One region of the Geobacillus sp. FSL K6-3411 genome, then DNA from elsewhere that is predicted to be linked to it. Evidence: riboswitches for the same ligand, from Rfam matches in the RefSeq annotation. Region 1 holds a riboswitch; the other holds the start of a gene.
The links. A riboswitch is a leader RNA that binds a small molecule or an ion and turns the genes downstream of it on or off. The one in region 1 is predicted to bind cobalamin.

Region 1 (4,984 bases):
AATGCCAAACAACTCTCCTTTTTTGACGGAAAACGTCACGCCGTCAAGCACTTGTTTCTGTCCATACCGATGCGATACGGCACGCACATCGAGCATCATCATCCCATCTTTCGTTTCGTTTTTCGGAAAAATAGGGCGGCAAACAACGGGGCGCCGATGAGCGATGTAATGACGCCGATCGGCAGCTCGCGCGGCTCAATGACCGTCCGTGCCGCCACATCGGCAAGCACAAGAAACGCCCCGCCGTACAAGAGCGACAGCGGCAAAAGCACCCGATAGTTCGGCCCGCACACAAGCCGAACCATATGTGGAACGACAAGCCCGACAAAGCCGATCGTTCCCGACACCGACACCGCCGCGCCGGTGAGCAGCGCGGCCGCCGTCAAAATGATGATTTTGCGGCGTGTGACATCGACGCCGACGTGAAGCGCCGCCGCCTCGCCGAACGCGAACGCGTTCAGTTCGCGGCCGTTGGCGATGAGTGTTGCCGCACCAACGAGAAAAAACGGCAACAATAGCCCGCTATACTTCCATCCGCGCATCGCCACGCTCCCCATCAGCCAGGAAATGATTTGCCGCAATTCTTCTCCAGTCAAGGCGATCATGAGCGAAATAAAGGCGCTGAAAAAGGCGCCGAAAATAATGCCGGCTAAAATGATCGTCTCGACCGACATTCGCCGTTCAACCATGCGGGTGAACGTCAAGACAGCGGCAAGCGTCACCATGCCGCATAAAATGCTCACGATCGGCAGCGTAAACGTGCCGAGCAGCGGCCATTGCCAGCCGAGAAAAATAACGAGCACCGCCCCGACGGACGCACCGGACGAGACGCCGAGCGTATACGGATCGGCGAGCGCGTTTTTCAACAATCCTTGAAACGCCGCTCCGGCAAGCGCCAAGGAAGCCCCGACCAAAAAGGCAAGCACCACGCGCGGCAGACGGATCGCCATCACAATCGGCACCCAATCCGCCGGAATGTCGGCTGGAAGCGGCATCCCGAACCATTCGGCGGCGAGAATGCCGATAATAGAAGAAAAGGGAATCGACAGCGACCCGGTCGATATCCCTACGAGCAGTGAAAAGACAGCCGCAGCAGCGGCCACAATATATATCCACGTTTTACTTAAACACATCCGGGTAAATGGCTTTGGCAAGTTCCTCGACTCCTTCAACAAGACGCGGACCCGGCCGGCTCACTAGGTCGGTGTTGACATCATACACCCGCTTGTTTTTCACGGCCGGCACGTCCTTCCAAGCGGCGCGCTCAAGCACTTGTTTCGCTCCCCCGTATGTCGTGATGATGACGTCCGGTTTGTATGCGACCGCTTGTTCCTCGGTCACCATCGGCCAGCCTTCTAAGCTGCCGGCAACATTTTTGGCAGAAATCACCTGAAGCATCTCGTCCATAAACGTTCCTTTGCCGGTCGTATACAGTTGCGGCGGCGGCGACACTTCAATCCAGACATTCGCCTGCTTGTCGTCTGGAATTTGTTTTGCTTTTTCTTTGATTTGCGTCAATTTCTCCTTCATGCCGTGAATGATTTGTTCCGCTTTGTCCGCTGTCCCCGTCGCTTTGCCGATGAGTTCAATCGACGCATACACCTCGTTAAACGACGCGGCGTTATGGACAACGAGCACGGTGATGCCGGCGTCTTTCAATTGCTGCAGGCCGTCCTTTGAGTTATGGGCGCTTGACGCATGGGCGAGAACAAGATCCGGTTTCAAGGAAATAATTTTCTCGACGTTAAATTCCATGCTGCCGACTTTCGTTTTCGTTTTGACGTCGTCTGGATAATTGTCAAAATCGCTGACACCGACAATTTTCTCACCAAGCCCCAACGCGTAGGCAATTTCCGTATTGCTTGGAATAAGTGAAACGATTTTTTGCGGTTCTGCTTTGATCGTTACCTCTTCCCCCAGCCCGTCTTTCACCGTCACCGGAAACGCCGCTTGTTCCGTTTTCGGCTCTTCTTTTTTCGCTGGCTGGGCGTTGCTATTGGTCCCACCACTGCAGCCGACCAGCACGGCGGCCAGAAGGAATAGAGCAACCAACGCCGCCGTCCATTTCCAACGCTTCATCAGTTCGTTCCCCCTTTCGCTATGTAAAAATAAAAACGCCCATTCCGTCTAAATCTGGGAATGAGCGCGAAACAGACCGCCAATGGGCACAACCATGCCCTGTACGACTGTTTCCGCGTCTCACCCCCCGAAGATTCGGAAACTGCGGCAAGCAAGGCAGGTCTACTGGCTCATGCTTCATCCTACTCTGAAGCCTTCCCGTACGGAAAACAGCGCAAGCCATCTATCCGTACAGTGGCGATTTCATTTCGTCCGCATTGACAGTTGCGGGGACAGCTCCGGATTCCCACCGGATTCCCTATTAAGCCTTTTCGGCACCTTGCTGCGAGTTGATGAATTTGTCGGATATGGACATTTTTTATATTAAAGCAAGGTTTAACATTTGACAACTATGAATTTATGGTGGCTGACGGCAGGCTATCAGCGGCCCTCTCCCCCAGACGGCTCAGCTTCCTTCACCATGTTTCACGCGGAATACAGCACCCGTTCATCGTATTCAATGCCCGCAATTTATCTAGGCACATCACGCACCACCAACAGAGGGTGCGTTAATCGAAATGAACTTCGTCATATTTTGAAAAAAAATAAGGAAAGGTGCCCCTTCTCCGGAGCGCGCCCTTTCCTTGTACAAAATTTATCTCATCACTGTTGAATATATTTGTCAAACACAAACCCGAAATCTTTCACTGTATAGTTCTTTTTCGCTTCAGTAAGCCATTGAAACGCATACTCATTGATCGCCTTAAAATCGGCCGCAACGTTGGTGCCGTCGCCACGCATGTTGGCAAACAGGTTGGCCGCAAGCTCCATACTGCGCTGGGCATAGTCGAATTTCGTTTCGTTTTCCTCACAAATCGTGGCAATGGCCAATAGCGATTTATACAAATCTTTCAATTCCTCGATATGTTTTTTATGAACATCGATCGAGTAGGAGTGCGATCCGATTTTAAATTTGATTTCCGCATCCAAATCGACCGTCCCAGCCGTCTCGAGCGACACATCGGAAATCGGATATTTATAGTAATCATAGCGGCGCAGCGTCCGCTTTTTGCTTGTGGCGCTCGTGCCGTCTAGATGAATGAGTGCAAGGTTGGTGAAACAATACTCATCTGATTTGGATTTAATAAGAAAGTAAATTTTTTCTCCGTCTTCATGCATCACATAATCATCAGCATCGACTTTGTCGTAATCTTTCGGTTGAATGACCGAGCCGATGTCGCTCAGCCCAAGCACATCAGCGGCGACTTTTCCAAACATCCCGATTCTCCTCTCCGGTTTTCCTAGTTTTCAATTGACACCTCTGTTTCCGCATGCTGCACATTGTCTTGCCAAATGAGAGCTGGATGGACGTGTGCGCGGCTTTCCGCCATCGTCAGACAAACAAAAGATAGCTATCGTCTAATGCCTTCCATCTAATATTACGTGCACAAAGGAGAAAAGTTTCATTCCCGTAAAAAACAATCACCCACAACTTAGCACTCGTAAATGCGGAAAGGGGCGATCACGCCATAAAGGCCTCTCTCCGCATGCCAACAGCCGTTTCCGTTGATCACCCAAAACGGAGTGAACCGACGGTTTCGTCCTCAACTGCTCGGCAGCCGTCACATTTTCCTTGCCATCCGCAACACTTTTTGCTTGTTTTAGTCTTCAAAAAAGAGGCTGTATCGGCCTCTCTCCTTACTTCCGTTCAGCGGGAACAGAAAAACCTTCTTTGTTGAGAATAAACAATTGTTATCTCAAGGGCGATCTTGCCATGCGAATGTACGTATGGCGTTTGCCGCGAATAGCGATGGAATATGCCATAATGTTCTCTGGAACGGCGATGCCATGATAGCCAGCGTCGCCGATATGGTGCATATCCGCTCCGGCCATTTTGCTCGCAAGCGCGATTTGGCGAATCGTATGCTCATCCGCTCCTTCCTGACTTGTGCCAATCGTCAGCATGACAAGCGCTCCATGTTCATGCGCCACCCGAACAAGCTTCTCCGTTTTGTCTAATGTTACCCCTGGCACGGTTCCTGGAGCTGGCATCAAAACGATGTCAGCGCCAGCGCGAATAAATCGCACCACCACTTTTTCCGATACGATACCGCTTCCCGCTTCGTCGGCAACGCCTGCTGCGTGCATTTTCCCGGCAATAATTAGAGCGTCTTCGCCTAAAACAGCCCGCGCCGTTTCGATGGCTTTCACAATCTCATCATTCGTCACGCCTGTTTTCGGGTTTCCGGTCAGACAAATAAAGTCAACTCCTAACCGCTTCGCTTGTTGCAGTGACTCTGCCGTTGCCATTCTCCCTTTTGGCAATGACGCCAACGCCTCGAGCTGCTTCGCGTTCGGGTCAACAGGTTCCAAATTGACGCCAACCGGGCGCCCTGTCAACTGTTTTAACCGCTCCACCATATGATCGGGCTCATTCACGTCCAAACCGTTCACAACTGGACGGAACACATCGAACCAATTCAATAACAGCAAATCCGCCCCAAACGCCGCCGCCAGTTCGGCGTTGGTGATCGCTGGATAAAGCGGCGCAAATTCTCCGATGACTTCGGCAACGATCACTCTACCTTCTGACGCCTGAATCGCTTGTTTCAACTGCTTCCCTTCCATCTTGCGGAAATCGGAGGCGCTGCAATCTAACAATCGTTTCATAAGCGCTCTTCCTTCCTAACGTTCGCATACAAGAACGATCTGTCCATTTCACTTTTGATTATTTTCTCATCGCATTGGCTAAAAATTCGACATCCGTGCCAATGATCACTTGCAAATCCGTTTGGTTGAGACGAAGCACCCCTTTCGCCCCTAAGCGCTTCAATTCAGCTTCGTTGACTTTTGACATGTCTTTTACTTTTAAGCGCAAGCGTGTGACACAATTATCAATTTGTGTGAGGTTTTCTTTTCCTCCCAA
Region 2 (4,984 bases), 480 kb from region 1:
GAATGGATCGCGGAAATGCCGGGGATGACTTCGACTTCAATCGAGCTGTCTTTCGTCCACCCTTTTTCGATCAGCACTTCATACACGAGCCCGGCCATGCCGTACAACCCGGCGTCACCGCTTGAAATGACGGCGACCGTTTTGCCGCGCTCCGCCCATTTCACCGCCGCTTGGGCGCGGCTCACCTCTTCCGTCATGCCCGTGCTGATGATTTCCTTTCCGACAATCAGATCGCGCACAAGTTCGATGTACGTTTTGTAGCCGATGATGACGTCGCTTTCTTCAATCGCTTCCCGAGCCCGTTTCGTCATATGGTCGACGCTTCCCGGGCCAAAGCCGACAATGAGCAATTTGCCGCTCATCATGATCCCCCTCCTTTGCCAATTAGGCCCACTTTCCATAACGAATTCGCCGCCGCTTATTTCCCTTCATGGTACAAAACATCGGGGCACGTTCTTTTCCTTTGGCCGCCACTCTTGCCAAAGCCGCACAAAAAGCGGAACATCCAAACGAATGTCCAAAAGCCGCTGACGGTCGGCAAACACGTCTTCCGGCTCCCCTTGCATCACGACGCGTCCTTCGTGCATGACCGCGACGACATCCGCCCACTGCCAGACGAAATCCATGTCATGGGTGGCGATCAACACCGTCGTCCCCGCCTGGTGAATCGCATCAATTTGCTTGAGAAACTGCTTTGTCTGATGCTGGTCCAAGTAGGCGGTTGGTTCATCAAGCACGAGCAAGTCCGGCTTGGTGGCCATCGTGCAGCAAAGGGTCAGCCATTTTTTCTGCCCGAGGCTAAGTTGGTGGGTCGGACGGTCCAACCAAGAATGGAGTTTGTATTCTTCTGCGATCGAAACGAGCGCCTTCTTCATGCTTTCCGCATCGACACCGGCATGAGTGAGGCTGATCGTCAATTCATCGCGCACAAGCGGGGCCAAAATTTGATGCTCCGGGTTTTGAAAGACGATGCCGACTTCCCGTCGCCATTGCGCCCAATCAGCGCCGCGTTCATACATGTTGCGCCCTTTCCAATATACCGTTCCTTCCTGCGCCCGCAACAGCCCATTCAAATGAAGAAACAGCGTCGTTTTGCCGCATCCGTTCGGCCCGATCAAAGCGTACTTTTTTCCTTCTAGAATCTCCCAATCAATCCCATTCAGCACATAATGCGTTGAATGGTAAGCATACTTCACCTGTTCCATTCGCAATAGCAACGTTTTCACCCTTTCCGCCATGCCACCCCAAGCAGCAGAGCCATTATGATGCCGGCCGCAATATCAACAGGGCGCACACTCGCTTTTTTCGCTTGATGCGTATATGCGACCGTCGCCATCCCGCCCCGGGCGGCAAGTGAACGGCTATATGCTTCATACGATTGCCACGTTTTCATCCATAATTGATACATCAGCATCACACCGTGGCGCCAATGCGCCCCCCCGCTGCGGGCGCGCAACGCCAACATAAGCTCAGCGGCCGCCTGTTCCAATAAAAAGATGAAGCGGTACATAAGAAAGCAAAGTTCAACGAGCGCAGCTGGGAGGTGCATTCTTCGCAGTACGGAAAATAACTCCGGCATCGGAGTCGTAATGAGGGCGAAAAACAGGCACGACCAGGCGGCGAGAGAGCGAATGGCCAGCTCTGCAGCCAGTTGCAACTGGCTATCCATCATTGAAATTCGAAACGGAAAAGACACCGACACGACAAGCGTCAGCAAGCTGGGGGCCAAGAAGGCACAGGCGGCCAACATTGCTTTTCCATACAAGGAAAACGGTACACCTGCACTCCCCATAATCCAGTATGCCATCCCGCCAAGCACGATCAATTGCTCGCGCCAGCCCCCGGTCATGACGATAAGAAGCAGAACGGAGGCCATAAGCCATTTCCATTCCGCTCCCCAAGAGCGGAGTCGATTTTCATACGCCCAACGATCAAACTCGCGAATCATGGCTGTTTTTCCGCTCCGATCGTCCTTTGTACAACCCGATGACATAGCCGATCACACCGGCGCCAAGCGCGGCTTGCAACGAGAACAACAGCGTTTCGACTTCGCCTCCAGGAGGGGTAAAAATCGACTCAAACCACGGGCGATACTGCGGATGAAGTGCTTGAATGGCTTTTTCCGCTTGGTCGTCTGTTCCTCCGAACTCCGATCCGCGCGCCCACCAAAGCGGCCCGATGATGAGCAAAGCAGCGAGCAAGATGAGCAAACCATTTTTCTTCATATCCTCACGCCCCCTTTTCTCTTTGGAACAGCGGAGAAGCTTGGTAGGAAGCAAGCCAGTTCCAGACGATCACCGTTACAATGCCTTCTGTCACCGCCAACGGCACTTGCGTGATCGCGAAGATGCCCGCAAATTTCCAAAATGAGGCCACGATTCCGCCATCAGGTGCGGGAAACGCCAAGGCGAGCTGCAGGGAAGTCATGACGTACGTCGCCAAGTCTGATAAGCAAGCGGCGAGAAACAATGCAACACGATTTGACAGCGCCCCTTTTCGGCACAATTGATACAGCCCGTAGGCGACGAAAGGTCCGATGATTGCCATCGACATCGCGTTCGCTCCAAGCGTTGTCACCCCTCCATGGGCAAGAAGCAACGCTTGAAACAGAAGGACGATCGTACCGATCACCACCATCACCCACGGCCCAAACAAAATGGATCCAAACCCGATCCCGGTCGGATGAGAACTGCTGCCAGTGACCGACGGGATTTTCAGCGCCGATAGCACAAACGTAAACGCACCAGCTAAAGCCATCAGGAGCTTATGCTCGAGATGCTGCTTCGAAGCATGAACAAGCCTGCGCAGCCCAAACAAGAAAAACGGCAAAAACAGGATCCACCAAAACAGCGCCCATTTGACAGGCAAAAAACCTTCCATAATATGCATGGCATTTACTTCGTTTTCATTGGTGAGCCAAAAATATACAACGAATAAAGCCATCATCCCGCTCCATCGAACGGTTCTTTTCATTTATCTGCTTGCTCCTTTCTCGATATGCTCGTTTTTTCGTTTTCCACTTGCCGCCTCACGCTCGCCGATCGGCGTCAACACCAATTCCCCTTCATACTCATACGTCGCCCACTCCCGCAGCGGAACACCCTCACCCAAATGGACGCGCGCGACTTCTTTCGCCTTCTCTGGCGTCATCTGCCGGTACCAGACGCCGTCCGGGTAGACGATCATCACGCATGCGTCTTGGCAACGGCCGTTGCAGCGCGTCCTTGTTGTATGGACAGCGTCGTCAAGCCCAAGGCGGGCGATTTCCTCGCGCACCGCGGTTGTCACGTCATCTCCGCCATGGCGGAGGCACGTCCCTCCGTTGCAAATGAGCACATGATGCTTCATTCCCCGCAAATCCCACGTCGCCACCAAATCCCCCCTTTTGCTAGAATGGTAGAATGAAATGCGGCAGACGGACGGTTTTTCGACAAAAGAAAAAGCACCTCTACAGCAGAGGTGCAGAAAAATGTATACGAAAGCCGTAAACGGCCCAAACAGGGCCCCTAAAGCCGTCATTCTCCCGCACGTCTGCCTATAGTCCCGTAGGCATCCGTCCGATCCAAACAAGGCAGGTCTCCTGACTTAGGATCATCGCTTGGCGGCGTCTTCCCGAAGCATCCTTCAGTGACTTGTTGCCGCAAAGCTCCCCATCACAGTGGCGGGCACCGTGCCGGATTTTCACCGAGCTTCCCTTTTCACCCAAGCCCTAAGCGGGCTAGGCACCTTGTTTGTCTTACCGCCATATATGCGCTGTCATGGAACAAGCATCCGTTTTCATCGTAGTACAACCAATGCGTTGCCGTCAACCGTTTTTTGCCGACAAATCTTTGTTGGCGACGACAACGCCGTCCGCATCAGCGTACACGTACGCCCCTGGCTCCCAGCGGACGCCGCCAAACTCGAGCGCAACGTCGCGGGCGCCTTTTCCTTCTTTTTGGCATTTCGAGCGGGCGTTCCATTTCAACCAGAACGATACATCTCCAACTTGTCCAGGTCTAAGACAAATCCAGCGCCCAGCAATATATCCAATCCTAACAAACCGTTAATCCCCTCATAGTCCATCCCGCTAAAATCAATTTCATACTCTCTTAGCTGGAAAGAATCTAGCTGAATACAGTCTAATTTTTTTGTAAACGCGTACTCTTTCCCACCGATTCCGTAATAAGCCACAATACGATCGCCCGGCTCTACCCGCAAATGAATATCTTCTACTGCATTTTGAGAAATCACTGTTTTCGCCGCACCAGTATCAATCACCATATTATGAATCAACTTAGACCTTCCTTGATAAACGATTTCGATCGATGCAAACAGCAAGCCTTCACGATATTCAATCTGCATAATGAAATTTCCCTCTCAGGCCAATCGCTCCCCGAACTTTTAAAACAATCTCCTTGTGGCTAGTATGATAAACAAGCTGATTCCCTTTCGATTGCAGCAACTCACGAGTTGCATCCTTGTCCGAAACCGTTCCGATAACAGCCACCTCTTCAATGATTTCTTGATCTCCCTCTAAATGGGACTTTAATACTTGTAATTTCACAAATTGATTTGGATACAATGAACGCACTTCCTGCCATTCCATCTCCATCGCCTCAACCTGTTCGTTGTATTGAACGAGACTCGACCGCAGCCGTCAACCATTTTTCGCCAACAAATCTTTGTTGGCGACGACAACGCCGTCCGCATCAGCGTACACGTACGCCCCTGGCTCCCAGCGGACGCCGCCAAACTCGAGCGCAACGTCGCGTGAGCCTTTTCCCTCTTTTTTGCTTTTCACCGGGCATGTGCCGATCGCCATCACGCCAATCGGCATGGCGCCAATTTCCGCTGAATCGCGGATGCAGCCGTGGATGATGACGCCAGCAAGCCCCCTCTCGCAAGCGATTTGCGCCAGCCGGTCGCCTAATAGCGCGACGCGGCGCGAGCCTTTTCCATCGACCACGAGCACCGTCCCCGGCGGCACCGTCTCCAGCGCTTC

Region 2: another riboswitch for cobalamin. It lies ahead of NSQ22_RS09610 ((2Fe-2S) ferredoxin domain-containing protein); the one in region 1 lies ahead of NSQ22_RS11975 (ABC transporter substrate-binding protein).

The regions. Positions count from the first base shown of each region.
Region 1 is NZ_CP150187.1:2,358,028-2,363,011, forward strand. It holds gene NSQ22_RS11965 (adenosylcobinamide amidohydrolase) at 1-102, opposite strand, end outside; gene NSQ22_RS11970 (iron ABC transporter permease) at 99-1,133, opposite strand; gene NSQ22_RS11975 (ABC transporter substrate-binding protein) at 1,120-2,079, opposite strand; cobalamin riboswitch at 2,217-2,416, opposite strand; gene NSQ22_RS11980 (PH domain-containing protein) at 2,722-3,336, opposite strand; gene NSQ22_RS11985 (PEP phosphonomutase) at 3,811-4,728, opposite strand; partial or broken gene nagE (N-acetylglucosamine-specific PTS transporter subunit IIBC) at 4,787-4,984, opposite strand, start outside.
Region 2 is NZ_CP150187.1:1,874,549-1,879,532, forward strand. It holds gene cobJ (precorrin-3B C(17)-methyltransferase) at 1-362, opposite strand, end outside; gene NSQ22_RS09590 (ABC transporter ATP-binding protein) at 429-1,238, opposite strand; gene NSQ22_RS09595 (CbiQ family ECF transporter T component) at 1,223-1,948, opposite strand; gene NSQ22_RS09600 (energy-coupling factor ABC transporter substrate-binding protein) at 1,932-2,225, opposite strand; gene NSQ22_RS09605 (energy-coupling factor ABC transporter permease) at 2,230-2,946, opposite strand; gene NSQ22_RS09610 ((2Fe-2S) ferredoxin domain-containing protein) at 2,974-3,372, opposite strand; cobalamin riboswitch at 3,553-3,745, opposite strand; partial or broken gene NSQ22_RS09615 (hypothetical protein) at 3,806-4,024, opposite strand; gene NSQ22_RS09620 (retropepsin-like aspartic protease) at 3,964-4,344, opposite strand; gene NSQ22_RS09625 (hypothetical protein) at 4,334-4,588, opposite strand; gene rraA (ribonuclease E activity regulator RraA) at 4,640-4,984, opposite strand, start outside.